4 regions of the Bacillus sp. KNSH39 genome follow, and region 1 is predicted to be linked to each of the others. Evidence: predicted binding sites of a transcription regulator. Region 1 holds the regulator's gene; each other region holds the start of a gene.
What was found. The regulator Rex, encoded in region 1, represses fermentation and respiration genes when NADH is low (regulators of the CRP and FNR family bind a similar motif). The targets are predictions, from matches to a motif close to TTGTGAAATATTTCACAA.

Region 1 (7,633 bases):
ATAGTTGCTGGTGGCTTACTCGTTACATCATACACGATACGGTTAACGTGTTTTACTTCGTTTACGATACGTACAGAGATTTTCTCTAATACGTCCCAAGGGATACGTGCCCAGTCAGCTGTCATACCGTCGATAGATGTTACCGCACGGATACCTACTGTGTAATCGTAAGTACGCTCGTCACCCATAACACCTACGCTACGCATACCAGGAAGCGCAGTGAAGTATTGCCAGATTTCACGGTCTAAGCCCGCTTTAATAATTTCTTCACGTAAAATCGCATCAGATTCACGAACGATTTCTAATTTCTCTTCTGTGATTTCACCTAATACACGAATACCAAGACCCGGTCCTGGGAATGGTTGACGCCATACGATTTCATCAGGAATTCCTAATTCAGATCCTAATACACGTACTTCGTCTTTAAATAACGTGTTTAAAGGCTCAATTAATTTGAACTGCATGTCTTCTGGAAGTCCACCAACGTTATGGTGAGATTTAATTGTTTGCGCAGTTGCTGTACCACTCTCAACGATATCTGTGTAAAGTGTACCTTGCGCTAAGAAGTCCATACCTTGTAATTTTGACGCTTCATCATCAAATACGTAAATGAATTCGTTACCGATGATTTTACGTTTTTGTTCTGGATCTTCTACACCTTTTAACTTGTCCATGAAGCGGTCTCTTGCATCCACTTTAATAACGTTCATATGGAAGCCTTCGCTAAATGTTTTCATAACGCCTTCTGCTTCACCTTTACGAAGTAAACCGTGGTCAACGAAAATACATGTTAATTGATCACCAATTGCTTTATGAATTAATACTGCTACAACAGAAGAGTCTACACCGCCACTAAGTGCGCATAGTACTTTTTTGTCTCCAACAGTTTCACGAATCTTTTCTAATTCTACTTCAATAAAGTTCTCCATGTTCCATCCTTCAGAACAACCACATACACCGAATACGAAGTTTTTAATTAAATCGTTACCGTGCTCAGAGTGACGTACTTCTGGGTGGAATTGTACACCGTATAAGTTTTTCGCTTCATTGCTCATACCAGCAATTGGGCAAGACTCACTTGTTGCATCTACTACGAATCCTTCAGGTAAACCAGTTACTAAGTCGCCATGGCTCATCCATACAACTTGCTCTTCTGGAAGGTTCGCATATAATTTTGATTCGTTCTCTACTTTAAGAACAGCTTTTCCGTACTCACGGTGATTTGCACGCTCTACTTTACCACCGAAGTGTTGCGTCATAAGCTGCATACCGTAACAAATACCGAAGATTGGTAAACCTAGTTCAAAGATTTTTTCATCACAATGTAATGCACCTTCACCGTATACACTATTTGGTCCACCAGAGAAAATAATCCCTTTTGGATTCATTGCTTTAATTTCTTCTGCAGTAATTGTATGTGGATGAAGTTCACTGTATACACCGAACTCACGAATTCGACGTGCTATTAACTGATTGTATTGACTTCCAAAATCTAAAACGATAATTGTATCGTGTTGTTTCTTCAAAATAATCACCCCAACGTTAGTTCTCGTATATAAATATTTTCACCAATTTGGCGAAAAGCATTACCAATATAATAAAAAAAGCCAGTCCTCCGCCTCTAGTCTCATAACAAAGAAAAGGCAGGGGTCTGGCTTTATAAAGAAAGATAGTCTCCGCTCTTTATAAATATAAGACACACTGCCTTCATAGTCAGGTTGTTTACGGTAACCCGGTAGAGACTCTCAAACCATATCATTGAGGATATATGAAGGATCGTTTTATATTATCTTCCTAGATTCTAACAATGAAGTATCAATATGGTCAAGAGAGAAAGCGACAAAATTCTACAGAAATTCATTTCCTTTTCTAAAAAACATAAAAAAACATCCATTTCTATATAGAAATGGATGTTTTTTAGGACAAACGGAATTACATCATTCCGCCCATACCGCCCATGCCCATGCCGCCCATGTCAGGCATTGCTGGTGCATTTGGTTCTGGCTTGTCAGCAACTACAGCTTCAGTTGTTAAGAACATAGCTGCAACAGATGCTGCGTTTTGAAGTGCAGAACGAGTTACTTTAGCTGGATCTACGATACCAGACTCAAGCATGTTAACCCATTCGCCAGTAGCTGCGTTGAAACCAACGCCTACTTTTTCGCCTTTTAGACGCTCTACAACTACAGATCCTTCTAGACCAGCGTTGATTGCGATTTGACGAACTGGCTCTTCTAGTGCGCGAAGTACGATGTTGATACCTGTTGCTTCGTCGCCTTCAGCTACGATAGAAGCTACTTTTGTGTATACGTTCATAAGTGAAGTACCACCACCTGCAACGATACCTTCTTCTACTGCTGCACGAGTTGAGTTAAGTGCATCTTCAATGCGAAGTTTGCGCTCTTTTAACTCAGTTTCAGTTGCTGCACCTACTTTAATTACTGCTACGCCACCTGCTAGTTTAGCAAGACGCTCTTGTAATTTTTCACGATCGAATTCAGAAGTTGTTTCTTCTAATTGCGCACGGATTTGACCGATGCGAGCTTCGATTTGTTCTGTGCTTCCTACACCTTCAACTACAGTTGTGTTTTCTTTTGTAACAACAACTTTACCAGCGCGTCCTAAAGATTCAACTGTAGCAGATTTTAAGTCACGACCTAATTCTTCAGTGATTACTTCGCCACCTGTTAAGATTGCGATATCTTCTAGCATTGCTTTACGACGGTCACCAAATCCAGGAGCTTTAACAGCTACTACGTTGAATGTACCACGAAGTTTGTTCACTACTAATGTAGCTAAAGCTTCGCCTTCTACATCTTCAGCAATGATAAGAAGTGGTTTACCTTGTTGTACCACTTGCTCTAATACTGGTAAGATTTCTTGAATGTTAGAAATCTTTTTGTCAGTAATTAAGATGTATGGGTTATCAAGAACTGCTTCCATTTTGTCAGAATCAGTAATCATGTAAGGAGATGCATATCCACGATCAAATTGCATACCTTCTACTACGTCTAATTCTGTTGTGAATCCTTTAGACTCTTCTAAAGTAATAACGCCGTCGTTACCAACGCGCTCCATTGCTTCAGCGATTAATTGACCTACTTCTTCGTCAGCTGCAGAAATAGCAGCTACTTGTGCGATAGAAGATTTGCCTTCGATTGGTTTAGAAATCGTTTTTAATTCTTCAATTGCAGCAGTAACAGCTTTTTCGATACCTTTACGAAGACCCATTGGGTTCGCACCAGCTGTTACGTTTTTAAGACCTTCACGAATCATAGCTTGCGCTAATACAGTTGCAGTTGTTGTTCCGTCACCAGCTACGTCATTTGTTTTGCTAGCAACTTCTGCTACTAATTTCGCACCCATGTTTTCGAATGCATCTTCTAATTCGATTTCTTTTGCGATTGTTACACCATCATTTGTAATAAGTGGTGAACCAAATTTTTTCTCAAGTACAACGTTACGACCTTTTGGTCCAAGCGTAACTTTTACTGCGTTTGCAAGAGTGTCGACACCGCGAAGCATCGAACGACGTGCTTCTTCACTAAATTTAATATCTTTTGCCATAATAATTGACCCCCTTGGATTTTTTAAGATTTATATAATTAACCGATAACTGCTAAAATGTCACTTTCACGTAAAATCAAGTAGTCTGTACCTTCATATTTCACTTCAGTACCTGCATATTTTGAGAAGATGATAAGATCACCTGCTGCTACCTCTAAAGCAACACGCTCACCATTCTCAAGCACTCGACCAGTACCTACTGCAACAACTTTACCCTCTTGTGGTTTTTCTTTTGCAGTATCTGGTAATACGATACCACTTGCTGTTTTTTCTTCTGCTTGAACAAGCTCAATTACAACGCGATCACCTAATGGCTTTAGCATGAACAATAACCTCCTCATTTTGTTATGTAAATTTCTTTTATTAGCACTCAAGTCATCCGAGTGCTAACACACTTATAATAATAAATAATCTCAATTTCTTTTGCAAGTAAAAAAATCATAATTTTTTCGCAAATCACTATATAAACTTTCTATATACAATACTGCCTTTACTATATGAATCGTTGTTTCCACTGCTCGTATGTTACAATATGAAAGGACACCCTAAGTTGTTTTCGCTACACATACAACTTTCTCCTGTCTTCTATTATAATTTCAAATAAGGATTTACGAAAAAAACATAATTCAAGAGGTTTATATCGTAGGTAGCATATTTACATGTTATCCTAACTTATCTCATACACTATAGTTAGAAAGGATGGTTAAACCATTTGAAGAAACAATACTGGTGGATTATCGTTACATACATTTTAATGCAGTTATCTGGCGTTGTTGGATTACCACTTCTCCTAAAAACAGGACTCTATGATAATAGAGGATTTACCATTGAGGAAAAAGGACAAATCATAACAGGACACTGGGCAATTATTAGCTTCTTTGTTGCATTATGTATCGTACTTTGGTTACTTAGAACAGATATTCGTGACAGGCATTTAGATGCAATGCGCTCTTCTGTTCCAGCTACTATTGGATGGATTTTTATCGGGTTCTTCTTAGCTTTCTTTTCACAAATAGTTGCCGGTATGATCGAGATGCAGCTGCTAGGAATTAAACAAGGTTCAGAAAATACAATGAAACTTATGGAAATTGCAAGAACGACACCTTGGTTCCTTATTGTTGTTTCTATAATTGGACCTATCTTAGAAGAAATCGTATTTAGAAAAATTCTATTCGGCACGCTTTATAAGAAGTTTAACTTCTTTATCGCAGCTATCATTAGTTCGCTTGTATTCGCAGCAATTCATTTTGATTTTACTCACTTATTGGTATACACTGCTATGGGGCTCGTATTTGCCTTCTTATATGTGAAGACGAAACGTATTATCGTTCCGATTGCAGCTCATGTTGCGATGAATACATTAGTCGCTATTGGGCAAATTTTTATGAGCAATGAACAAATTCAAGAAATGATTAAAGAAGCTGAAAAAATGCAAGGCTTTATCGGAGGATTTTTTGTATGAGAAACTCACCATTGTTCATGGCTGCACTATACTTCCTTCTTGGATGTATCTTTACACGCTTCGCCATTACGAACGTGACAGATACAATCTGGAATATGTGGACAATACTATTTGCAGTTATGGCAACAATTGATTTTAATTTGGCACTTCGCCTTATATTAGTTAAATTCACAAAGAAGAAACAATAATAAAACGCAGAGGTCGCTTCCTCTGCGTTTTATTGTGGATAGTTTTTCAAAAAGTAAACTAATGTTTGTAACTCTACAGCTAAGTCAATATGATGAATTCTAATATTCTCTGATACGTTTAATCGCGCTGGTGTGAAATTCAAAATACCGTGCACGCTTGTTTCAGCTAATCTATCTGCTACAGCTTGTGCTACTGTAGCCGGTACTGTTAATATTGCCACTTGTATATCATTTGATAATCTCTCTTCTAATTCATCTAAATGATATACAGGAATGCCCCCGATTTCTGTTCCAACTTTCTCTTCACTAACATCAAATGCCATTTCAATTTTTGTATTATTGTTTTTCGTGAAATTATAATGTAAGAAAGCGGTCCCTAAATTACCTACTCCAATAAGTGCTACACGTGTTATATCATCTTGATCAAGTGTTTCGCGGAAAAATGATAATAAATAATTTACGTTATATCCATATCCCTTTTTCCCTAACGCTCCAAAATACGAAAAATCTCTTCGTATTGTTGCGGAATCTACTTTTACTGCCTCACTCAATTCGGCCGATGAAACACGCTGCTTACCAGAAAGAGATAAGTTTTGGATAAATCGATAGTATAGAGGCAATCTTTTAGCAGTGGCTTGTGGAATCTTTTGCTGATCCATATGACCTCTCCTCTCTTCCTATCTTTATTCATATACTTTAATCAAATACAGAAGTTTAGCACTCATTAAATTCCTTGTATAATAAAGAGAAGAAGTATTCTCTCTTTATTTTAAACTATACACTATTTTTAGTATGATTGAGAAATATAAACATGGCAAAGTTAAGAAATTATTTGAGGTGAAAACATTGATTTTATTACAAGTAAACGCGCTTTCGAAATTATACGGTGCAGAAACGATTCTTGCAAACATAAAATTGGAAGTACAAACAAAAGATCGTATCGCATTAGTTGGAAGGAATGGAGCAGGAAAATCTACATTATTAAAAATTATCGCTGGTGAATTATCTCATGATGGTGGCGAAATTATAAAACCGAAAGATGTCTCAATCGGATATTTAGCTCAAAATACTGGACTAGAAACGTCTTTAACAATTTGGGATGAAATGCTAACCGTCTTTACCCACTTACAGCAAATGGAGACAAAACTTCGAAGGCTTGAGCAAGAAATGGGAAAAGAAGAAAACTTTTCAAACGAAGCTACATATGAAAGATTGTTAGCTGATTATGACCAACTACAACTCAATTATAAAGATCAAGGTGGATATCAATATGAAGCGGATATTCGCTCCATTTTAAGCGGCCTTGGCTTCCCAGTTGAAACGCACCAGACGACGATCTCTACTTTAAGCGGCGGGCAAAAAACAAGATTAGCTCTCGGGAAATTATTATTAACAAAACCAGACTTACTTATTTTGGACGAGCCTACAAACCATTTAGACATCGAAACATTAACATGGCTTGAGCAATATTTGCAAGGTTATCCTGGCGCAATATTAATCGTCTCACATGACCGTTATTTCTTAGACAAACTCGTTACACAAGTATATGAAATTTCGAATAAAGAAAGCAGACGATTTGTTGGTAACTACAGTAAATATTTAGACTTAAAATCAGCATTATATGAGCAAGAAATGAAACGTTACGAAAAACAACAAGATGAAATCGCAAAACTTGAGGACTTCGTTCAAAAGAATATAGCTCGCGCTTCTACAACGAAACGTGCTCAAAGTCGCCGGAAACAACTAGACAGAATGGAATTATTAACGAGACCATTAGGGGATTCTAAGTCAGCATCATTCCACTTCGATATTGAAAAACAAAGTGGAAATGATGTTTTACAAGTAAATGATGCAACCATCGGCTATGATGAAAACCCTATAATTGAACATGTAACTATGCGCTTAACTCGCGGAGATAGTGTTGCTTTAGTTGGTCCAAACGGAATTGGGAAATCCACATTGTTAAAATCCATTGTGAATAAGTTACCACTATTAAATGGTGATGTTTCTTTCGGATCAAATGTATCTGTTGGTTATTATGATCAAGAACAAGCAAACTTAACATCTTCTAAACGGGTTTTAAATGAACTATGGGATGAATATCCACTGCAACCGGAAAAAGAAATCCGTACTATACTTGGGAATTTTTTATTCACAGGAGATGATGTACTGAAACCAGTATCTTCCCTTAGTGGTGGACAAAAAGCTCGATTAGCTCTTGCAAAACTTATGATGCAAAAGTCAAATTTGTTAATTCTAGATGAGCCTACGAACCACCTTGATTTAAATAGTAAAGAGATTTTGGAGAATGCTTTAATTGATTACCCAGGGACTCTTCTATTCGTCTCACATGACCGCTACTTTATTAACCGTGTAACAACGACTGTGGTTGAGTTATCAACAGAAGGTGCACAGG
Region 2 (7,633 bases), 760 kb from region 1:
TTTGTTTAGGTCGACTCCGCAATTTTTTATTTTTAATGCGTGTAGTCCACTGTTATCATTACTTTTATTATTTGAATGTCCTCCACATTCAAACAATAAAAAAACCTTTCTGCTTTAGAGAAGCAGAAAGGTTTTTATGCGTATATAACAACATTATCCCTCTCTCTCATCTCTCAAAGCATTTGCTTTGCAGGAATTGGCACCATTTCAACATAAGTTGACGGTTGCCGGGCTTCACAGGGCACAGTCCCTCCACCTCTCTTGATAAGAGAAATCAGATTCAATTTTCGTCTGATTTGAAATTTATGAAATTGTCTATATTTTATGACTTGAATTGTATCAATATACACTCACCATGTCAACAGAAATTTTCGCAAAAAATGAAACTTCAGAATTTTAAGCACCTACTGACATCGGTTTACATATATGAAACATCGATTCCACTAATAACATCGTTCGGTACGTTCCCGAATATTGTACACGTCCATCATTCATTAGCATTTGCAATCGTACATTTCCATTCACCAATTGTTCTATATCCTTTTCATCTAAGCAAATGATTTGTTCCGTTCCTCTTTCCTCATGTACCAACTCTATATAATCTCTTGAAATTTGTAACGAACAACTTTCATCTCCAAAGCGAAAATTAACAGTTTTTTCTTCTTGTCTTAAAAGCGGTTCTAAATGATATTGACCATTAGCGTAATTTACAAATGATTGAAGCAAAGAATATAATCTCACCCTAAATCACATCCTTCATATCACTTTCTATTACATATCATTCCCTCTCACTAAAGAGCAATCCTGTTATTTTCGCTCGACAAATACTGTATCCATCCTGCATCTCGACATATTTCCCAAGAAATATGTCGAGGCGGCAAAATTTTTGCCGCCTACTTTAATTCCGTATATAAATATTCAACCGAATGAAATGCGTATATCTTCTTCATCAGTGTCCCATTTTCAAAAACAAGTAAACAAGGTACACTTTCAATCCCATACTCTTTTGCTAAATGCGGAGCATAATTTAAATCTAACATCCCAATTTTCAAATCTTCAATTGTCATCTCAACCACTGTTAACATCTTTTTTGCTAATTGGCATGTTCCACACATTGGAGTATATACATATAATACTGTTTTTTCTTCGTTCTCTATTAGGGCTGTAGCTTCGGCTCCTGTCCAATCAATCACTTCTATCATTCCTTACCGTAAATATTCTGTATAAACGTCAATGTCGGCTCCCCATAATACATTTGCTAAGTGTGTAGATGGCGCAGTTGCCACTTCTCGGTACGAGCGATCAATATAGATATGCTCGGCTTGCGGGAATTCTTTTCGAAATTGTTTCCTTAACTTTTCTCCAGCATCATCAGCATCCACTAGCACATACACTTCCTTATCAAAAAATTGATCAACGAGCTCATCCATTTTCGACAAACCAATTGTACCATTTGTACAAACAATTTCCACCGGTTCACGAATAATAGATTCAATCTTTCTTCTATCTGATGTACCCTCTACAATAATGACTTTTTCTACATAAATCATATGTCATCACCCGATCACCATATACTATACAACCTTGAACTTAGTATATAGTATATTCGTTATTTTCATGTTGTTTCCTGTTTATTTTTGCAAAAGAAAAGCGCAAGCGGCTCGTTTAGATTGTGAAGACTTATGAAACCTTACCAAAAAACAGTTTTTCTCATAATAGCTTATTTATTTACATATAACTTGAATTTCATTATTTCACAAAAAATAAAAAAGGACAGCACAAAGGCTGTCCTTTAGTCGACTATAATTAGTCTTGGTTTGTCATTTCTGCATATTTTTCTGCAGTTAATAACTTCTCAACTTGGCTTGCATCAGAAAGTTCAACTTTAACCATCCATGCACCCTCGTATGGAGATTCGTTAACAAGTTCTGGTTGGTCACTTAATTCTTCGTTTACTGCTACAACTTTACCGCTTACAGGTGCGTATAACTCAGAAACTGTTTTAACAGATTCTACGCTTCCGAATGGCTCGTTAGCTTCGATTGTTGCACCTACTTCAGGAAGTTCAACGAATACGATATCGCCTAGCTCACCTTGTGCAAAGTGAGTGATACCGATAACAACTTCATTACCTTCAGTTTTTACCCATTCGTGTTCTTCAGAGTAACGTAAATTATTTGGAATGCTCATGACTGTACCTCCAGTGAATGTATTAATTATGTAAAAATACCTTATTGGTACTTTTTCCACACACTTTCAAACTGCTCTTCGTTAAAACCAAGTGTTACATTCGTTCCATCTGTTACAATTGGACGTTTAATCAACATGCCATCAGATGCTAAAAGCTCATACATTTCGTCTTCGCTTGCATCTTTCAACTTATCTTTTAGACCAAGTTCACGGTAACGCATTCCACTTGTATTAAAGAATTTTTTTAATGGTAATTCACTTTTTTCATGTAAATTACGTAAATCTTCTTTTGATGGTGGATTTTCAACAATATGAATCATCTCATATGCTACATCGTTTGCCTCAAACCATTTCTTTGCCTTTTGACATGTGCCACACTTTGGATATGAATAAAATGTTACTGTCATAAATTCACCTACTTTTTTACTAACCTTTACCTTTATCATATAGAAAACGTTTTATTATTTCAAACCATTATTCGCTAAACTTTTACTTATTTCGTGATAATTTTTAATAATCCTGCGGATTTTTCTTATTTTTCCGCCATTTGTTAAGAAAAAAATAAATATATAAATTTTTTAGATTCTGCACCAAACATATATCTTAAACAAGCGTTTGATTAATTCTCCATTTTCTTTCTTAACCTTTGAACTACAGGAGTTTCTTTCTACCGAACATACAGCTTAAACAAACGTTTGATTAATTCTCTATTTTTCTTTGTTAACCCTTGAGTTACATCGGTTTCTTCCTACCGAACATACAGCTTAAACAAACGTTTGATTAAAAAAATAAGAAGCCTCTTTTGCAGGCTCCTTCATTATCTATTTAAATAATCTGCAATTGTTTGAAATACGACGATATACATATTATGAATACTTTCTTCTGTATTTCCACCATTCGATAAACCAACTGCCCATTGTTGTCCTTCACCACTTCCGATATTCGCAAACCCTTGCGTATACATAGCATTTACATCATTTCGGGCACTGTTATACTCTATCCCTTTTGTAATAAAAATCGAATATGATTTATCTTGTAAACCGATAAAAAACACTGGTTTCTTTAGTGATGAAAATACATTTTTATATTGCTCTGTTGAGGCTTCTTGAAAGTGATCTTTCATTATTAGAAAACCATCTACTTCCTTAGATTTCTTTTCCAGTTCCTCTAACTTCATTTCCTCAAACTTTATATTCCTAAACGTATCTTTCGGTTTTTCTCCAACAACTCCAATTACGAGTGCTCTTCCGTTATATTCTAATTTCTCTCCTTCTTTATCCTTTGCACACCCAGCACCGACTAGGCATATCAATATAAAAAATAAGAAATACGATAAACGCTTCATTTAGCACCCTCCCCTTCTTTTTAGTCAAGTGACAAAAACGTAAGGTTAATTCAAGAAAATGTAAGTAAAATCGATAGCCCAATTCACGTTTCTATATTATAATCAATTGAATTTACTTACATTACTAAACATAGGAGATCAACATGAAGAAATTTAAACTTTCATCTTTTCTTCCGTTAAGTTATATACTTCTACTCGTACTCGTAAGTCCCCTTTACGACGTATTAAATAAATCGACTGTTCACGCAGTAGACGTTACAACTGTAGTAGATGATTGGATTCCATTTGTAAAAGCATTTATTATTCCTTATTTACTTTGGTTTCCATACTTATACGGCGCACTTATTTATTACTGTTTTGCTGACCGAAAGCAATATTATGTTACTTTAAGTAGTGTTATTTTTGGAAAGCTTGCTTGTTTTTCTATTTATTATTTTTGGCAAACAACTGTACCACGTCCGACTGTCGTTGGAACAGATGTATTTTCTGAACTAGTTCGCTATATTTATAGTATCGACCAGCCAGTAAACTGTTTCCCTAGCATTCACGTTCTTACTACATTTGTAATTATGTTAGCTGCCTTTAAGCGTAGAGAACAGCATGTTTTTGAATATTACATCCTTACTTTCTTCGGTACACTTATTATTTTATCAACGCTATTTACGAAGCAGCATGCCTTTGTAGATGCCGTTTCTGGAATGACGCTTGCAAGCATACTTTACTTCGGCGTTCAGCTCTTATTGGCCAAAGAACCAATAAGAGTTCCAGTAAAACAAAATCATAGAATGTAGCATGACAAAAAAGCAGACTGTGGCTTCAGTCTGCTTTTATCTATTATTAAGGAGATTTTCAATTTAAGATTGCGGTACAGTCATATCACCAGAATGAATACGACCTGCTTTTTTAAGAGCAATGTAAAGTATATAAGAAACAGCTACTGGAATGACGATATAAGTAATTACCATCGCCGGGAGAACTTCCCATCCTTGGCTGGAAATTAAATTAATTGGTGCTATAAGAGAACTTAATCCAAGACCTGCAATTTCCTTTCCTGCTTCCAGTTGGAAAATTAATGCTGATACTGGACCGACTATAGCACTGGCGACGACAGTTGGGACGAGAATCATTGGATTTTTAGTGATATTTGGTAACTGTACTTTCGGAGTACAAAGTGCTTGAGCTAATATGCCACCTAAATTGTTTTCTTTTGCTGAGATGACAGAGAATCCGATAAACTGAGCAACGCATCCAGCAAGAGCTGCACCACCTGCAACACCGTCTAAGCTAAGTGCAATTGCTAACGCAGCTGATGAAGCTGGAGAGATAAGTAATAGTCCCCAAACTACTGCAATGACGATAGAAGCGATGAATGGGCTACCAGCTGAGCTATCTTTAATAAACGCTCCAACTGCATTTAAAACAGGAGTAATATTATGAGATAACCAAATGCCTACTAAACCAGAACCTAATATGGCCGCAAATGGAACGAGCATCATATCTAACGCAGTTTTTCCGCTTAAACGTTTACCAATATATACAGCTAAAGTTGCTGTTAATAATGCACCGATTGGCTCACCTGTTTTAATAATTAGACCAGCTTCAGTAATCGAAATGGATCCGGCACCAATCGCTCCGGCTACCATCGCCGAGAAGATTACAAGACCGTTTGCACCGAGCATAAAAGCAATTCCAGCACCAATTGCCGGTGCCATTAGTGATTTTGCAACAACTCCGATTGTAATAAGTAATGGTATATCAACAATTCTTCCTATATTTTCGATCAGTAAACCAATTCCGAGGGATACGAAAATACCTTGTGCGATTCCAGCAGATGCTTTAAATACACGAGACATTATATATTCCTTCATTTGTTTCACCTTCTCCTATAAGTTAGTAACCAATTGTTTTCATATAATCACGTAAAATATCGTTTGATTTTGCGAATCGAGATTCTTCATCCTCTGTTAAATTGAGTTCTACAACTTCTCTTATACCGTCTCTAGTAATAATAGCTGGTACTCCTGTACAAATATCATATTCACCGTACTCACCATCTAAAATGGCTGATACAGCAATGACACGGTGATCATCATTAAAGATTGAACTCGCAATATATGCTAGAGAATTTCCAATCCCGTAATAAGTAGTTCCTTTACGTTTATAAATTTCCCAGCCAGCTTTTGCAGTCTTCTCAACAATTTCATCTAAATCTATTTCACCAAATCGCTCTTTTTGTTCTTCTAAAATTTGCAGAATTGGCTTTCCACCAACAGTTACATGAGACCAAGCAACCATTTGAGAATCACCATGTTCTCCTAATGAATACCCATGAATACTACGAGGATCTACATGTAGCATTTCAGATAAAATTGTTCTTAAGCGAGAAGAATCTAGTGATGTACCAGTACCGATTACGCGATTTCTAGGTAATCCAGATAATTTCCACACTTGATATGTAATAATATCAACTGGGTTCGATGCAAGTAAGAAAATACCATCAAATCCACTTGCCATTACACCACCAACAACACTTTCCATAATCTTCGCACTCGCTCCTAAAGTATCTAAGCGACTTTGCCCTGGTTTTGGTGCTGGCCCTGCTGTAATAATGACAATGTCCATATCTTTGCAGTCTTCATAGCTTCCTGCATATACTTTTGTTCTTGTATTTGTAAAGTTAATGCAATGTGATAAATCCATTGCTTCCCCAACTGCACGTTCATGATTTATATCAATTAATAATAGCTCTTCGCAAATCCCTTGATTTACAATGGAATACGCACAACTTGATCCAACTAATCCAGTACCGATAATTGCAATTTTTCTTGTATGTCTTTTCATAGCAATCTCTCCTAATTGATCATATAATCTATTTCTTTTGTTCTTTACATTCTTAATTATAGAGGTTCCCACGATAGAAACCATGGATACTTTGTGAAATATTGAACAAAGTTTTTGTCCTTTTTGTGAATTGTCATATTCCATTTTCGTCATATTTGTTACAACTGGAAAAATATTTATTATGTATTTATTGACATATACAAAAAGAAAACGAGCGAATAAATTCGCTCGTTTTCTTTTTCCTGTTATTCCGCACTTAATTGGCTTTTTAATTGCTGTACAATCATCGGATTAGCAGGTGCTGCCGGTTTGTAATAACTCTTTTGCTTTGCGTACTCATACATATTACGTTGGCGCGCCTCGTCTTGATTACGAATTTGAATTAACGTTTGATGTAACTGTTCATTATCAGACTGAGCAATATAATTTGCATAGCTTGTTAAACTTGCATTTAATCCTGCTAAATAATCATTTACCATATCTTTTTCATTCATTTTCCGCTTCCTCCTATCCTAGGAAAGTCATTAATTGCTGTTTCGTATTTCGTGCATCTTGCGCATCTTTTTGTAGCATTTGTTTCAGTTGTGGATCTGTACACGTCTGTGCATACTGCTCCAACTTGTTAATAATTGTTGCGTGTCCACCAATTAAATGACGTAAGTTTTCTACTTCAAGCTCTGTTAAATTTTGCATGGAATACTCCTACCTTTCTTTATTCGTTCACTGTTAGTATTTAGCTATTTTTTGATTGTATACATGAATTAACTTTTTCACGTGCATACAAAATAAAAGATGAATAGCTAAGCCATTCACCTTTTATACTGGTTATGTATTTATTTTTATAGAGATACAATCATACTTATACTCACAAGTAAGTTCCATACAATGTGTAAAATAATACTAGGTATAATAGATTGCGTCTTTTTGTATAACATTGCAAATACCATTCCCATAATCGTTGCTGTAATTAGAAGCCCCCCATGAAGAAGTCCAAAAATGAAGGAAGAGATAATGATACTAACTAAAAAATTATATTTCTTTTCTAAAAATCGATATAAAATACCTCGAAATAGAATTTCTTCTTTAACCGGCGTAATGATAGCAATACTTAACACATATATAATACTTTGTATGTTATTTTGAAGTCCTAAACCTCCTAATTGTTCCTTTTGTTCTGCTGCACTTTCAAAACTAAACACATGTAACATTAAATATTGTGATACTGCAATGATAATAAAACCAATTAATAGATATAAA
Region 3 (7,633 bases), 240 kb from region 1:
TGATTGTTAAGATTGACATTGTATGAACAGAGTTTCTGTATGTTTTATGTTTACGAAGTTTATTCATAAATGTTTTTACAAGATTTACAGCAATCTCATCTACACGATCATCATTGTTACCGTATTTAGGGAAATCTCCTTCAATCTCGAAGTCAACTGCAATACCATTTTCATCACGAATTGGTTTTACTTTTGCGTATTTAATTGCACTTAATGAATCTGCTACTACAGATAGACCAGCGATACCTGTTGCCATTGTACGAAGAACGTTTGTATCATGAAGTGCCATTTCAATACGTTCATAGCTATATTTATCATGCATGTAATGGATAACATTTAATGTGTTTAAATATAGACCCGCTAACCATTCCATTGTCATATCAAACTTATGCATAACTTCTTCATAATTTAATACTTCAGAAGTAATTGGTGCGTACTCAGGACCAACTTGTGCTTTTGACTTTTCATCTTTGCCACCGTTAATCGCATATAATAATGCTTTGGCTAAGTTTGCACGAGCTCCGAAGAACTGCATTTGTTTACCGATTCTCATTGCAGATACGCAACATGCAATACCGTAATCATCGCCGTATTCAGGACGCATAATGTCATCATTCTCATATTGAATTGCTGATGTTTTAATAGACATTTTCGCACAGTAGTTTTTAAAGTTCTCTGGTAATTGTTTAGACCAAAGAACAGTTAAGTTTGGTTCTGGAGCTGGTCCTAAATTATCTAATGTATGCAAGAAACGGAATGAGTTCTTTGTTACTAATGGACGACCATCTAATGCCATACCACCGATAGATTCAGTTACCCAAGTTGGGTCACCAGAGAATAATTCATTATAATCAGGTGTTCTTGCGAATTTCACAAGACGTAATTTCATAATGAAGTGATCGACAATTTCTTGTACTTCTTCTTCTGTTAAAGTACCATTTGCTAAATCTCTTTCAATGTAAATATCTAAGAATGTAGAAGTACGTCCAAGACTCATTGCAGCTCCGTTTTGTTCTTTAATCGCTGCAAGGTATGCGAAGTATAACCATTGGAATGCTTCTTGTGCATTTGTTGCTGGCTTAGAAATATCGAAGCCATGAGAAGCAGCCATTTCTTTTAACTCTTGAAGTGCACGCATTTGCTCGGATAACTCTTCGCGTAAACGCATTGTATCTTCGCTCATTACACCACCAGTTAAATTCAAATCAGCTTTTTTCGCTTCAATTAAATGATCAATACCATATAACGCTACTCGGCGATAGTCACCGATAATACGTCCACGTCCGTATGCATCTGGAAGACCAGTAATAACACCTGATTTACGTGCATTTCTCATTTCTGGTGTGTATGCATCAAATACACCTTGGTTATGAGTTTTTCTCCACTCTCTAAAAATACGACTAAGTTCTTTATCCATTTCGTATCCATAAGATTCACAAGCTTGTTCTGCCATACGAATACCACCATATGGTTGTAAAGAACGTTTAAATGGTTTATCAGTTTGGAAACCGACTACTTTTTCAATATCTTTATTTAAGTATCCTGGGTCATGTGATGTAATAGAAGAAACAATTTTTGTATCCATATCAAGAACGCCACCGTTTTCACGTTCTTTCGTTGTTAAATCCATTACTTGATCCCAAAGTTGTTTCGTTGCTTCAGTTGCTTCTGCTAAGAAAGATTCGTCCCCTTCGAAAACGTTTACATTATTTAAAATGAAATCGCGAACATCAATCTCTGCTTTCCATTTTTCACCTTTAAAGTTTTCCCATGCGTTTTTAACATTTTCTAATACTTGAGTCATCCTAATCTCCTCCATTTTTGATTAGTACAGGACTAAGATTTTTTATATAACAGCTTACACACTTAGAATACTACTTTTTTACGAAAGTGAACGAAATAGTTGTGACATGTTTGTGAAATGTTGAGCAAACTACTATATATATAGTGTTAACTTCATTTAAAAGTCTTTAAAATTAACCCTTTCCTTAATTGTATTTTTTTGGTATCCTTATATACGAGTCCTATTTTGTAATATAAGAACAATACCCATTGTAGAGCTGTAACACTCTTATCTCCTAATCTGTTATAGTTTTTATAACAGAACAAAAAAGTGTACACATGTTGTACACTTTTTTTGTTACTTCTATAAAACATCTCTTTTTCTATTGCCATCATAGAATCCGCCACGATTGTCTGTTAATGCAATTATTTGATCTAGTCCTTCTATATGATCACCTATAATTCGAAGTACAGCTGGTGGATGACCTATTTTAGCAAAATGTTCACTGGGACGAATACGGTTCATCTTATCGACCTCAACACGACTTACACATGCAACTTCAAATCCTGAAAGAATAGCTTTCACTTGGGCTACACACGGCGCCAGTAAAGATCTATACCCAATTTCTTTCAAACACTTACGGCTAAACGCATTCGGTACAGCGATAAGAGAGCCTACGCCTAGATCTTTTCTATCACAAGCTAAATTTAATGCATATTTAAATGCAGTTACAAGATGAAGCGGTACTCTTAAATCTAAATAATGATTTAGATCATTTAATGCAACATCTGTTCCATCTGCAATAGCTTTCGCAAAAGGATATAGCTCACTCGCTGGAATAACAAAATCGCCATCTATAAATAACACAATTTCTCCTTTTGCAAAATACGTTCCAAGTGAGCGCCCCACATCATTTCCGAGTGCTTCTTTATATACAATTGTCGTTGCCCCTTTGTCTTTTGCAATTTTTTTCGTTTTATCTGACGAACCATTTACGACAACGATAATTTCGAAGGGTTCAATTTTGCGAAGCTCTTCTATAACGTTTCCAATTGTTTTCTCTTCATCTTGTACGGGAATAACAACCGATAGTTGCTTTCCTTTATAGAAATCAGATGTAACACCCCACCCTTGATAAAACTCTTCAAAACTTAAAGTATGATAGACACTATCCCTTTTCCTATTTCCATCATAATATCCTCCGCGCTCATCACTGCTTAATATCCGTTCTGCTACTGCTTCTATATGATCACCTATCATTCTTTTTTCAGATTGGGAAAGATTTGTCCCATATGCAGCATGCTGGAATGGACGAAATTTATTCGGCGTAATAACGTCAATAGCACAATGACGACTAATTCTCCATTTACTTTGAACTAGGCGTAAATGAGCCACAATAGGATTAACAAAACATTCATATCCGATGCTTTGAACGACTTCTTTCGTCAGCGCATGAGGTACATCTAATAAAGAATTCATTTTTAATTCTTCACGCTCTAACATTGCATTTAATATTTGGCGCCATACTGTAATAGAAGTGGTTTTTTGCCTTTTTAAAAATAATGCATCCAAATTATTTAAAACTACATCTGCCTGATCGTATAAAATCGGATTAAGGAATAATTTTAATTTTGAAGTTGGAATAGCAAAATCACCATCTATAAATAGTAATACATCACCTATCGCATGTTTTGCGCCGACTGCACGTCCAACATCGTTCCCTAGTAGCTCTGTATGCTTGATTACTTTACACCCTAAACGATCTGCAACATCTTCTGTTCCATCATTACAACCGTTTGCTACTACAATGATTTCTACTGGATTTAATGGTCTTACCGATTGAATAACGTCTGAAATCGTATCGACCTCATTACATGCAGGAATAATAACAGATAATGACTTAGTAGCCATTGTTTTGTTCACGAAACCACTTAATCGTTTCCTTCAATCCGTTTTCCCACGTTACTTTCGCCTGAAATTGAACAAGCTCTTTTAATTTTGTTACATCTGGTCTTCTATTTGGAATTTCTTCAAAACCATGAGGATATACTTCTTCAAAAGGCACTTGGACAATCTTCGAAGAAGAATTCGTTAATTTTTTAATTACTTCTGCTACTTCTTTTATGCTCTTTTCATTCTCAGAACCTATATTAATAATCTCACCATTTACCTTCTCATCCATTGCCCGAATTGTTGCCTCTACCGCATCACTTACATACGTAAAACAACGTGTCTGCTTTCCATCTCCATATACGAGAATGTCTTCTCCTTGCAGTGCCGCGCGGATAAATCGCGGGATTACTCCTGCATATGGACCATCTTTCGCTCTTGGACCATAAATATTAAAGTATCGAACAATCGTTACTGGTAAACCTTCTAATGCGTACCCTAAACATAATGTCTCTTCCAACGTTTTACAAACTGCATAACTCCAACGAATTTTAGAAGTTGCCCCGTACAATCGATCTCCCTCTTCAGAGAAAGGCGGCTTGGCCTTACCATATACTTCTGAAGTAGAAGCAAAAACTACTTTCTTCTTTCCTTTTAACGCTGCTTGTAAAACATTTCTTGTCCCATCAAAATTCGTTTCTATGAGCTCTATACTTTTTTCCATTGTTGTTTTCACACCTAAAATTGCTGCTAAATGAAACACGACATCATGCTGATCTACTAATTCATAAATAGAATTTTTATCTAAAACACTTATTGGAATAACACGGATTTCTTTCATTAACTCTTTATGGTACTTATTTTTACCTTTATAAAAGTTATCCACAACAGTGACCTCATAACCTCTTCTCATCAACTCTTCAGCTAAATGCGACCCGATAAATCCGGCCCCACCTGTAATTAAACATTTCTTACTCATTTACTCACCTTCTTTACAATCCCGCGTGTATCTATTACTCGATCCATTCCTTTAAAAAGCTTCCAATCAATATTAGAATGATCCGTTAAAATTAAAATACAATCCGCTTTTTTAACTTTTTCTTCATCTAAAGAAACAGATTGGTACACCTTATCTCCAATTTCCGCGAAAGAAATATAAGGATCATGATATTCTATCTCGTATCCTTGATTTCTTAATAATTGAATAATCGGTAACGCTGGTGATTCTCTCAAATCATTTACATCTTTTTTATACGCAATCCCTACAATTAACACCGTTGCGGGTGATTGCACCACACTTTTTACTTTGCGGACCATTTTCTCTGGCATTTCTTCATTAATTATATGTGCAGCCTCAATTAATTGACTAATTGCCCCATTCTTTTTTATTCTCCATTGAAAATATAAAGGGTCTACGGGAATACAGTGTCCCCCTATCCCTGGCCCTGGCCAATACGGAGTAAACCCAAATGGTTTTGTAGATGCCGCTTCAATGGCCTCATAAAAATCAATGCCTAAACTTTCACATAGTGTGTTTAGTTCATTTACTAAAGAAATGTTAACTAAGCGCTGAATATTTTCAAATAGCTTGCACATCTCTGCTACTTTCGGAGAGCTAACAGGTACAACTTCGTCAAAAATGGTACTATATAAATCCTTTACCTTTTGTTTACACTTTTCTGTTTGTCCACTAATAACTTTTGGAATAGCTTGAACTGAATATTGACTATTTGCTGGATCAATTCTCTCAGGGGAATATCCGATATAGAAATCTTCCCCTACCTTTTTACCATTTTGAGAAATAATAGGTAGGATGACTTCTTCAAGTGTGCCTGGATATGTGGAGCTTTCAAAAATGAAGGTTTGTCCTTTTTGAAGGTTTTGTTGTATATAATGCGAAGCTGAAATGAGGGCACTTAAGTCTGGTTCTCTTTGTTCATTAATTGGAGTCGGGACAGTGACAATAACATAATCACTATTTTGAAAATCAGCAATGCCTTGATCCGGTGTATTTACTGTTAATTTTTTTTTCGTCAATAAACTTTGTAACTCTTTAGAAGAAACATCCGGAATATAACTTTCTCCTTTTATAATTGAGTCTATTTTTCTAATATCTTTATCTAATCCAAGTACTGTATGCCCTCTTTCTGCAAAATGTACCGCTAAAGGAAGGCCAACATACCCTAGCCCAATAATAGCTACTTTACTACTATTCATTTGTATTCTCTTCTTCCCTTCTCAATTGTTGAATTACATCTCTATCTCTATCTCCATCTGTAAAACCACCACGTTCGTCCGTACATTGTAATAAATACGCAACCGCTTCAAGTTGATCACCGAAAATACGATCAAATGCTGAAATACGCCCATTTACAAATTCGTGTTGCTCTGGACGTACGCGATTTGTTTTTATAACATCTACTAACTCTACTGTTGTAATAGAGAATCCTTCTAAAATAGCTTTCACTTGTGCTAATGGCGGAATGATAAGGGAATCATATCCTATTTTCTCTATTACCTTCTTATGAATGGCATGTGGTACAGCAGTTAGTGAGTTATTCCATAAATCTGGTCGTTTCGCTATCAAATTCACAAAGTATTTTCCCATACTAATTGGATCTGCTGGATGAAACATATCTAATAAGCATTGTAAATCATTTAACACCACGTCATTTCCATCTTCAACAGCATGTAAAAATAGAGTGAGTTTTTTTGCTGGAATAACAAGATCACTATCAACGAATAAACAAATATCTGCCGTAGCATGCATGGCACCTATTGCTCTTGCTACATTATGTCCAAGCGCCTTCGTAAATTCAACAACAATAACATTCTCTAGCTTTGCCTGTTTAACAGTCTCAACATCTGCTCCATTCGCGACAACTATAATTTCATCTACACCTGCTTCTTTCACTTCTTTTATAACAGACCTTATGGTTATTTTCTCTTCTGATACTGGGATAATGGCACTATATTTCGCTTTATTCTTTTGTAATAAAACTGGTTTATACTTTCCTACAAACTCTCTATCTCTATTGTTCTCTGAAAAACCACCGCGTTTACCATATGTTTCGATTACGTATTGTAAAGCTCGCAAATGATCACCCATAATACGACTAGTCGCTTTCGGATAAGGAGAGCCAGGTGATGTACCAGTATGCACAGGTCGAACTTTATTTGTGTAGATGACATCAACTGAAGCCATATCAGAAATATCTACTCCTCTAGACATCGCCATCGCTTGAAATAATGCTGGATCTGCTAAATTCCACCACCCCAGTTTTTCAATCACTTTACGACTTATCGCATGTGGTATTGCAATTAAAGATCCTACAACAAACTCTTTCTTGTTCAAATAACGATTTAACATATATTTTCCAACCGTCGTATAATGCGGTCTCATCTTCAAGTAAACGGACCATGTTAAATTATTTAAAACAATCTCATGCCCTTGTCGTATTCCTTTAATAAAATTGTATAATTCTTCACTTTTCATGACGATATCACCATCTAAAAACAAAACAATCTCACCTTTTGCTTCTCTAGCACCAATTGCCCGTCCCACATCATTACCAAGAGAATCTCTATAATAAATTACACGGCAATTATGCTGTAATGCTATTTCCTTCGTCCCATCTGTAGATCCATTATCTACTATGATAACTTCATATGGTTCGAGCTTTCTTACCTCTACTAAAACTTTTGATAAAGTACTTGCTTCATTATGCACTGGAATAACAACTGACACTCTCATACTTGTATCACTCTTACCCTTCCAAGCGAACATAAGCAATAATAGGAATACGCACAACTACATCTTCTGGTGGTCCATAAGAAGGAGAAGTACGAACAATTACTGCCCCATCCGTCACAGATAAAAGAACGCCTGCAATGATTTCTACAGCTGTCACAACTTGCACTAGTTCGCCAACATGGTTACGTAATTCATCAGTAAATAAC
Region 4 (7,633 bases), 2.2 Mb from region 1:
CGAAAATGCCACCGATAACTTTCCCGATTGAGAGTTCATTTGTCAGGAAGAAATCAATAATAGTCCCCGCAAATAATTGTCCGATAAAGATGAGTAATGTTAAATAAAAGGCTGATATTTTAGGAGTAATATAGTTGGATAACGAAATAACGATAACGCCTACTAATCCGCCTAAATACACGGCGATAGGAATAGATTGCAACGTATGAATAGGAATATACAATGAATCTGAACTGAAAATTAAAAACAACATAGAGAAAAATAATCCAGTAATATAATTGAAAAACGTGCCTTCCCAGTTTCCAATTTCCTTTGCTAAATTCGCGTTAATAATTCTAGCAACGACGATAGAAACACCAGCTAAAATAGCGATCGTAATATATAACATATTTTTGCCCCCATTAATATATTGTCATGATAATAATCCCAGAAGAGATGAATGCTAATCCAACTAGTTTTTTCTTTTCAAACTTTGCAACTTTCATTCCTAATAAGCCAAAATGATCGATAATGATGGAAGCAATGGATTGGCCGAGTAAACTTAATGCGATCGTAATAGAGGCACCAAGGACGGAGAAACTTATATTATTAAAAAGAACAGTGAATACTCCAATCGCTCCAGCGCTATATAAAAAAAGTGGAATACCTTTATCGAAATGAATTTTATGTTTGTTTAAGATTAAAACGAAAATAACTGCAATTAAACCGACAAGGTGAATGACTACGCTTGCTGTATACTTGCCAATTAACTCAGATAAAATCCCATTCAATGGAAGCATAACGGCGATGAGCACACCAATAAAGACAGAAAGAAAGTTATACAATGCAATATCCCCTTTATATTTCATATTTGTAATGACTGTATCATGCTGAAATTGTGTATTACTATGACATATGTCATAGTGGAAGAAGAAAATTTTGATTACAATGGGGATGAGTTGTAAAGGTGGGGAACTATGAAGAAAGTATGTAATTCTATTAAATTAGCAGAGTATATAAAGCAAAATAATATTGATTCATTTTTTAGTCATGATATGAAGCCATATATGGAACTTATATTTTTTAAAAAGAATGAGTTTATTTGTAGAGAAAATGAAGAGATAGATTATTTATATTTCTTTGTTGAAGGAAAAGCGAAAGCGTTTAACACATTAAGTAACGGAAAATCCGTATTACTGTGTTTTTATGATAGTTTGCAGTTACTTGGAGATGTGGAGTTAATTCATTCCCAAAGGATTACTTCAAATGTACAAGTAATGGCAGATTCATATTGTGTTGGTTTACCATTAGGAAAAGTGAGAAATCAGCTATTTCATGATGCGAAATTTTTAAGATGTATTTGTGGATCGTTAGCACATAAGTTAAATCGGCTTTCAAAAAATAGTACAATTAATTTATTGTATCCGCTTGAAAATAGACTTGCGAGTTACATGTTAGCAGCAGGGGAACGAGCAGTACAGCACGGAAATAGAATTGTATTTAGTGGGAATTTAACGGAAACAGCGGAATTGTTAGGAACGAGCTATCGGCATTTGTTGCGCACATTAAATGTTTTTTGTGATAAAGAGATAATAAAGAAGAATGATGGTTGTTTTGAAGTAGTAAACGTGGAAGTTTTGGGAGAATTGGCAGCAGATGTTTATAAATAGGAGGAGAGTATAAATGATAACACCTATATTTAGAATTTTTGATATTGAAAAAGCAAAACTATTTTACTTAGGTTTTTTAGGATTTAAACTGGATTGGGAACATCGGTATGAGGAAAATATGCCATTATATTTGCAAATTTCGTTACAGGATGCTGTGATACATTTATCAGAACATCATGGTGATGCCTCACCAGGTGGTGCGATTCGGATCAAAATAGATGATGTAAAGGATTATCATTCTGTAGTATTAAGTAAAGAATATGCTTATTCGAAGCCGAATATAGAAAAAACACCTTGGGGTACAATTGAATTAACTGTAATTGATCCGTTTTCAAATAGAATTACACTATACGAGGAAAAATTGTAGAAATGGAATGAAGAGTAGTTCATAGAGCAGTGAACTGCTCTTTTTTATTTTGAGTAGATATTGAATCATATAAAAAGAAAATGTTATGATTATGGAAACGTATGAATATATGAACAAATATTCATACGTTTAAGAAGAGGAGGGATTAGAATGAAAGATCTAATTATTATTGGGGCGGGTCAAGCTGGATTAACAATGGGATATTACTTGAAGCAGGAAGGGTATAATTTTTTATTACTTGAGGCAGGAAAGCGAGTTGGTGATTCATGGAGAAATCGATATGATTCTTTGCAGCTTTTTACCCCAAGGTCTTACAGTAGCTTGCCGGGTATGGCGTTAATAGGTGAAAAAAATGAATTTCCATATAAAGATGAAATTGCAACTTATTTAGAAGAATATGCAAGACATTTTCAATTACCGGTACAATTACAAACGGAAGTTCTAAAAATAAAGAAAGAAAAAGAAATATTTGAATTACATACTCCTACAGAAATTTTACAAACGAAAAAAGTTATTATCGCAACAGGTGCTTTTCAGCAGCCGTTTATTCCCTCAGTTTCAGCAAATCTATCATCACATATTTTTCAAATACATTCATCACAATATAAATCACCATCACAAATTCCTAAGGGAAAAGTACTAGTAGTAGGTGGTGGGAATTCAGGAATGCAAATTGCAGTAGAACTGGCAAAGACTCATGAAGTTACGGTGTCTATTAGTCATCCTTTAACGTTTTTACCGTTACAACTTTTTGGAAAAAGTATTTTTAATCTGCTAGAAAAATTGGGTTTATTGTACGCTGAAATAAATACAAAGAGGGGAAGATGGTTTCAGAAGAGAAAGGACCCTATTTTCGGTTTTGAAGGTAAGAAACTTATTCGTAATGGAGCAATCAAACTGCAAGAAAAAGTAGTAAGTGCATCAGGAAATAACATTATGTTTCAGAATGGTGATACTTATAGTGCAGAAAGCATTATATGGTCAACTGGTTTTGTTCAAAATTATAATTGGATTGAAATTGAACAGGCAGTGAATGAGAAAGGATTTCCTAATCATATAAAGGGAATCAGTCCAGTAAAAGGATTGTATTATATCGGTTTACCATGGCAATCTCAAAGGGGTTCCGCACTTATTTGTGGTGTAGGAAAGGATGCAGAGTATGTACTTTCTGAAATCAAAAAAATAGATCAGTAGCAATAACTACTGATCATCCATATGTACATGAATTAGGAGAGGTCAAACATTTATTAACTTTATTATAATAGATTTTCATAGAATTAAAAACTGAAAATTCAAATTTAATGTTGAGAAAGTTTTTTGTATCGAAATATATGAAAAAATAGGGATTTTTATTAAAACAGAAAAAGATATTTCTATTTTAGTAAATTATGATATAGTCTAAACAAGCGTGTTTTTCCATAAATGTAATTATTTTCATTGTAATTTTGTTTATATGAGGGAAGGAGAAGTAATTATGAAGTTTGATGATCAGCGCTTACTAGGAGTCCGATTAGGTTCTGTACTTGTGACAGAGGAAAATCAATATTTAGTAATTAAGAAAAAAGATCATTATGCACTGTTAAATATACATAATTTAGAATGCACTCATGTTGAAGTGCAGTTAGAACATTTGGAAGAAATGTTGCGGGAAGATTTCCAAGAAAGTATAACGGAGATTATCGCACCAGAACATATAAAAATTGTTGCGAAAAATGTTATATAGGTAAAGAAGCTGGAAGGGACAGCTTCTTTATTTTCATTATAAGGATAACGTTTTTACAACCTCACCAATGAAGTGTTTTCTTTTTTAGTTAGTTTGAAGTGAACTTTTGAAAAAAATTGTCTCGGTACATGTACATAACCCATGAGATTGTTATTAAAGAAATGATGATTTGTTTGTTTTTAATTGGTGCATTGAAAACAAGCCAACCAACTATATCAAATAACAAATGTAGCACGATTGAAAGAACTACAAATTGAAGTAACGTATTTAAAAATCTTTTCATAAAGTGTCCCCCTAAAATAATAGGTTTTATTAACAGTTTGATATAGTGATATTATACATTAAATGTGTATTGTGGTAAAATTTACATAAGTTAGTGGAATAAAGTAAATGAAAGTTAGTAAGGGGGAACATTCATGGAATTTTGGATGGTTATACTGATAGTAGCCTTTGGTTTCATTTATATCGCTGAAAAATTAACTACAATTGAAAAGAAAAATGATGCGCGTTTAAAGAGAATTGAAGATAGATTACAATTAATTACGAAAGAAATGGGAATTATAGAAAGAGAACCTGAAATTAATAAAGAACTACGCCAGCTTGTAGAAGAAGGCAAAAAAATTACAGCAGTTAAGAGAGTAAGAGAAGCTTTTGGTTTTTCCTTACTAGAAGCGAAGCAATATGTTGATAAATTATAAAAAAGATCATCCATTTGGGTGATCTTTTTTCACTGCACCATGCGTGTATTTACATAAGCGGCGATAATAAAGTGTCCAATTATATGGAACAAACATTTGAGATAAATTGTCTAATATAGGTAATAACTATTTAGCTTGAAAGAAAGGGTTGATGACATGAAAAAGAATACGTTGTTAAAAGTAGGATTATGTGTAGGTTTACTAGGAACAATTCAATTTGTTAGCACAATTTCTTCTGTACAAGCATCACAAAAGGTAGAGAAAACAGTAATAAAAAATGAGACGGGAACCATTTCAATATCTCAGTTAAACAAGAATGTATGGGTTCATACGGAGTTAGGTTATTTTAATGGAGAAGCAGTTCCTTCGAACGGTCTAGTTCTTAATACTGCTAAAGGACTAGTGCTTGTTGATTCTTCTTGGGATGACAAATTAACGAAGGAACTAATAGAAATGGTAGAAAAGAAATTTCAGAAGCGCGTAACGGATGTCATTATTACACATGCGCACGCTGATCGAATTGGCGGAATAACAGCGTTGAAAGAAAAAGGAGTTAAAGCGCATAGTACAGCATTAACCGCAGAACTAGCAAAGAACAGTGGATATGAAGAGCCGCTTGGAGATTTACAAATAATTACGAGTTTGAAGTTTGGCAATACAAAAGTAGAAACGTTCTATCCAGGGAAAGGACATACAGAAGATAATATTGTTGTTTGGTTGCCACAATATCAAATTTTAGCTGGAGGCTGTTTAGTAAAATCTGCGGAAGCTAAAGATTTAGGAAATGTTGCGGATGCGTATGTAAATGAATGGTCTACATCGATTGAGAATGTGCTGAAGCGATATGGAAATATAAATTCGGTAGTACCTGGTCACGGGAAAGTAGGAGACAAGGGATTACTTTTACATACATTGGATTTATTAAAATAAGAAATTGTAGAAATACAAAAGAAAGGAGAAATAATTTTCTCCTTTCTTTCTTCTAACTATATTTAAATGCTGAATCTGTCAATTACGTCAGCATATATTACTGAGATTTTAATTCCAAGTATACAAATACTAGTACTGTCATAATTGCAATAACAACGTAAGTAGCATCAAGCATTATAAGTGTTTTTAAAGTTTCAGTCATCGTAATTCACCCCTGTTATAAAAATATAACATGATCTTTTTATTGATTAGATTAGAGATCATAAAGATAAAATGTATATGAAATTTCTTAAGTAGCTTCTATATAAATATATCATATAAATAATGTAAGTAATGTTAAGATAGTGTAAATGTATTGTAAATAAAGAGGTTTACAATGAAGGCTTTAATAAAAAAATGATAGTTCCTTAAAATAAAAAATACGCTATTTTCATATGAGATGAATTGCAATTATTTGTATAAGGGATTCAAAAAAATTTTTTGTTGTATATATTTCTCCAAATTAATTATTTAGCTATTTAAAAGTATCGAAAGATGTGTGCACACTAATGTATATTTTTTGGATGTCAATAAAAGTATTATGTCAACAATATGAACTGTCACAAATCTTTATATATTATTGTGATTGATATCACATCACTTTTTTTCAATGGGTATTATGCTTAAGGTGTAATGAATGATTGGGAGAGGGTGGGATGATATGTTTTGTTATCAATGTGAACAAACGCCAACAGGCGGATGTAAAGTAATGGGTGTTTGTGGCAAGAATGAAACGATTGCGAGTCTACAAGATACGATTGTGTTTGGGCTAAAAGGAATTGCAGCTTATCGCACACATGCTGCTCAGCTAGGGTATACGGATGGATTTGTAGATGCTACAACACAAGAAGCTTTATATATGACATTAACAAATTCTAATTTTAACGAACAAGAGCATATTGATATGGCTATGAAAGTGGGGAAATCAGCTTTACGGGTGATGGAATTATTAGATGAGGCACATACGAATCATTTTGGTGTGCCAGAACCTGTACAAATTACACAAAATCGTGTAGAAGGTAAAGCAATTGTAGTTACGGGCCATAATTTATTTGCATTAGAAGAACTATTAAAGCAAACAGAAGGAAAAGACATTAATATTTATACGCATTCTGAAATGCTACCAGCACACGGATACCCGCAACTGAAAAAATATAAACATTTAAAAGGAAACATCGGTAAGGCATGGTATGATCAAAGACGCCTTTTTGAAAAATTTACTGGTGCCATATTAGCTACAACGAACTGTGTTATGCCAATTAAAGGATCATACTCTGATCGATTCTTTTCATATGATATTGCAGGTTTAGAGGGTGTACAAAAAATTGAAAATGATGATTTTACACCATTGATTCAAAAAGCACTAGAACTTTCAGAAGTACATATGGAGTCGGATGAACAGTTAGTAACAGGGTTTCATCATCATACAGTATTATCATTAGCTCCGGAAATTATTAATGCAGTAAAAGAGGGGAAGATAAAGCGTTTCTTTGTTATTGCCGGTTGTGATGCACCGGGAAAAGGTGGAGAATATTATCGTGAATTAGCAACGTCACTTCCGCCAGAAACAGTTATTTTAACAACTTCTTGCGGGAAATTCCGCTTTAATGATGTGGATTACGGTGTTGTACCTGGTACCGAGATTCCGCGCTACATCGACTTAGGACAATGTAATAATTCCATTTCTACAGTGAAAATAGCAGCTGCATTAGCTGATGCTTTCCAATGTGAAGTGAATGAATTGCCAGTAAGTATTGTGCTATCATGGTTTGAACAAAAAGCGGTTGCCATTTTACTCGGGCTATTTAGTCTTGGAATTCAAGATATTCGCATCGGTCCAAAGGCTCCTGAATTTATTTCACCTGGCGTGCTTGATGTATTACAAGAAACATTTGGTTTAAAACTAATTACAAATGCAGCAGAAGACATGGCTATGATGTTATCGTAACGGAAAAGATTCATTTACATTTGAACGTGATCAAAACGGACAAGTTACGAAAGTGAAAGACCATGTCAATGGTGTAGAACGAACAAAAACATACGATAAGGCTGACCGCGTTACAAGTGCAACAGATAGCCGAGGCGGAAAAATTGACTGGGCATATCACGACAAAGCAAACAGTAAGACAGAGAAATTAAAAGAACAAACAGTAACACAAGGTGGATACACAAATAAAGTATCGTATGACTACAACACGCTAGATCAAAACATTCGTGTAACAGACGG

Region 2: the regulator Rex is predicted to act here: its motif matches at 6,468-6,485, upstream of ACUL40_RS17305 (L-lactate dehydrogenase).
Region 3: the regulator Rex is predicted to act here: its motif matches at 1,915-1,932, upstream of pflB (formate C-acetyltransferase).
Region 4: the regulator Rex is predicted to act here: its motif matches at 5,987-6,004, upstream of hcp (hydroxylamine reductase).

Annotation. Positions count from the first base shown of each region.
Region 1 is NZ_JBQXYO010000001.1:4,113,907-4,121,539, reverse strand. Features, by position in the region: gene guaA (glutamine-hydrolyzing GMP synthase) at 1-1,526, opposite strand, end outside; purine riboswitch at 1,691-1,792, opposite strand; gene groL (chaperonin GroEL) at 1,933-3,567, opposite strand; gene groES (co-chaperone GroES) at 3,606-3,890, opposite strand; gene ACUL40_RS21190 (CPBP family intramembrane glutamic endopeptidase) at 4,280-5,029, shown strand; gene ACUL40_RS21185 (YdiK family protein) at 5,026-5,217, shown strand; gene ACUL40_RS21180 (redox-sensing transcriptional repressor Rex) at 5,247-5,876, opposite strand; gene ACUL40_RS21175 (ABC-F family ATP-binding cassette domain-containing protein) at 6,064-7,633, shown strand, end outside.
Region 2 is NZ_JBQXYO010000001.1:3,356,047-3,363,679, forward strand. Features, by position in the region: SAM riboswitch class I at 164-271, opposite strand; gene ACUL40_RS17265 (hypothetical protein) at 397-741, opposite strand; gene ACUL40_RS17270 (thioredoxin family protein) at 894-1,202, opposite strand; gene ACUL40_RS17275 (toprim domain-containing protein) at 1,206-1,550, opposite strand; gene gcvH (glycine cleavage system protein GcvH) at 1,807-2,190, opposite strand; gene ACUL40_RS17285 (arsenate reductase family protein) at 2,232-2,597, opposite strand; gene ACUL40_RS17290 (hypothetical protein) at 3,008-3,535, opposite strand; gene ACUL40_RS17295 (phosphatase PAP2 family protein) at 3,679-4,326, shown strand; gene ACUL40_RS17300 (PTS transporter subunit IIC) at 4,390-5,403, opposite strand; gene ACUL40_RS17305 (L-lactate dehydrogenase) at 5,426-6,376, opposite strand; gene ACUL40_RS17310 (spore coat protein) at 6,622-6,870, opposite strand; gene ACUL40_RS17315 (hypothetical protein) at 6,884-7,069, opposite strand; gene ACUL40_RS17320 (CPBP family intramembrane glutamic endopeptidase) at 7,216-7,633, opposite strand, start outside.
Region 3 is NZ_JBQXYO010000001.1:4,352,938-4,360,570, reverse strand. Features, by position in the region: gene pflB (formate C-acetyltransferase) at 1-1,804, opposite strand, end outside; gene ACUL40_RS22265 (hypothetical protein) at 1,957-2,178, opposite strand; gene ACUL40_RS22260 (glycosyltransferase family 2 protein) at 2,147-3,694, opposite strand; gene ACUL40_RS22255 (NAD-dependent epimerase/dehydratase family protein) at 3,684-4,652, opposite strand; gene ACUL40_RS22250 (nucleotide sugar dehydrogenase) at 4,649-5,890, opposite strand; gene ACUL40_RS22245 (glycosyltransferase family 2 protein) at 5,883-7,427, opposite strand; gene ACUL40_RS22240 (hypothetical protein) at 7,441-7,633, opposite strand, start outside.
Region 4 is NZ_JBQXYO010000001.1:1,872,809-1,880,441, reverse strand. Features, by position in the region: gene ACUL40_RS09520 (DMT family transporter) at 1-388, opposite strand, end outside; gene ACUL40_RS09515 (DMT family transporter) at 402-848, opposite strand; gene ACUL40_RS09510 (cyclic nucleotide-binding domain-containing protein) at 957-1,649, shown strand; gene ACUL40_RS09505 (glyoxalase superfamily protein) at 1,663-2,016, shown strand; gene ACUL40_RS09500 (flavin-containing monooxygenase) at 2,167-3,210, shown strand; gene ACUL40_RS09495 (hypothetical protein) at 3,491-3,739, shown strand; gene ACUL40_RS09490 (hypothetical protein) at 3,828-4,022, opposite strand; gene ACUL40_RS09485 (hypothetical protein) at 4,156-4,437, shown strand; gene bla2 (BcII family subclass B1 metallo-beta-lactamase) at 4,594-5,367, shown strand; gene hcp (hydroxylamine reductase) at 6,068-7,354, shown strand; partial or broken gene ACUL40_RS09470 (RHS repeat domain-containing protein) at 7,350-7,633, shown strand, end outside.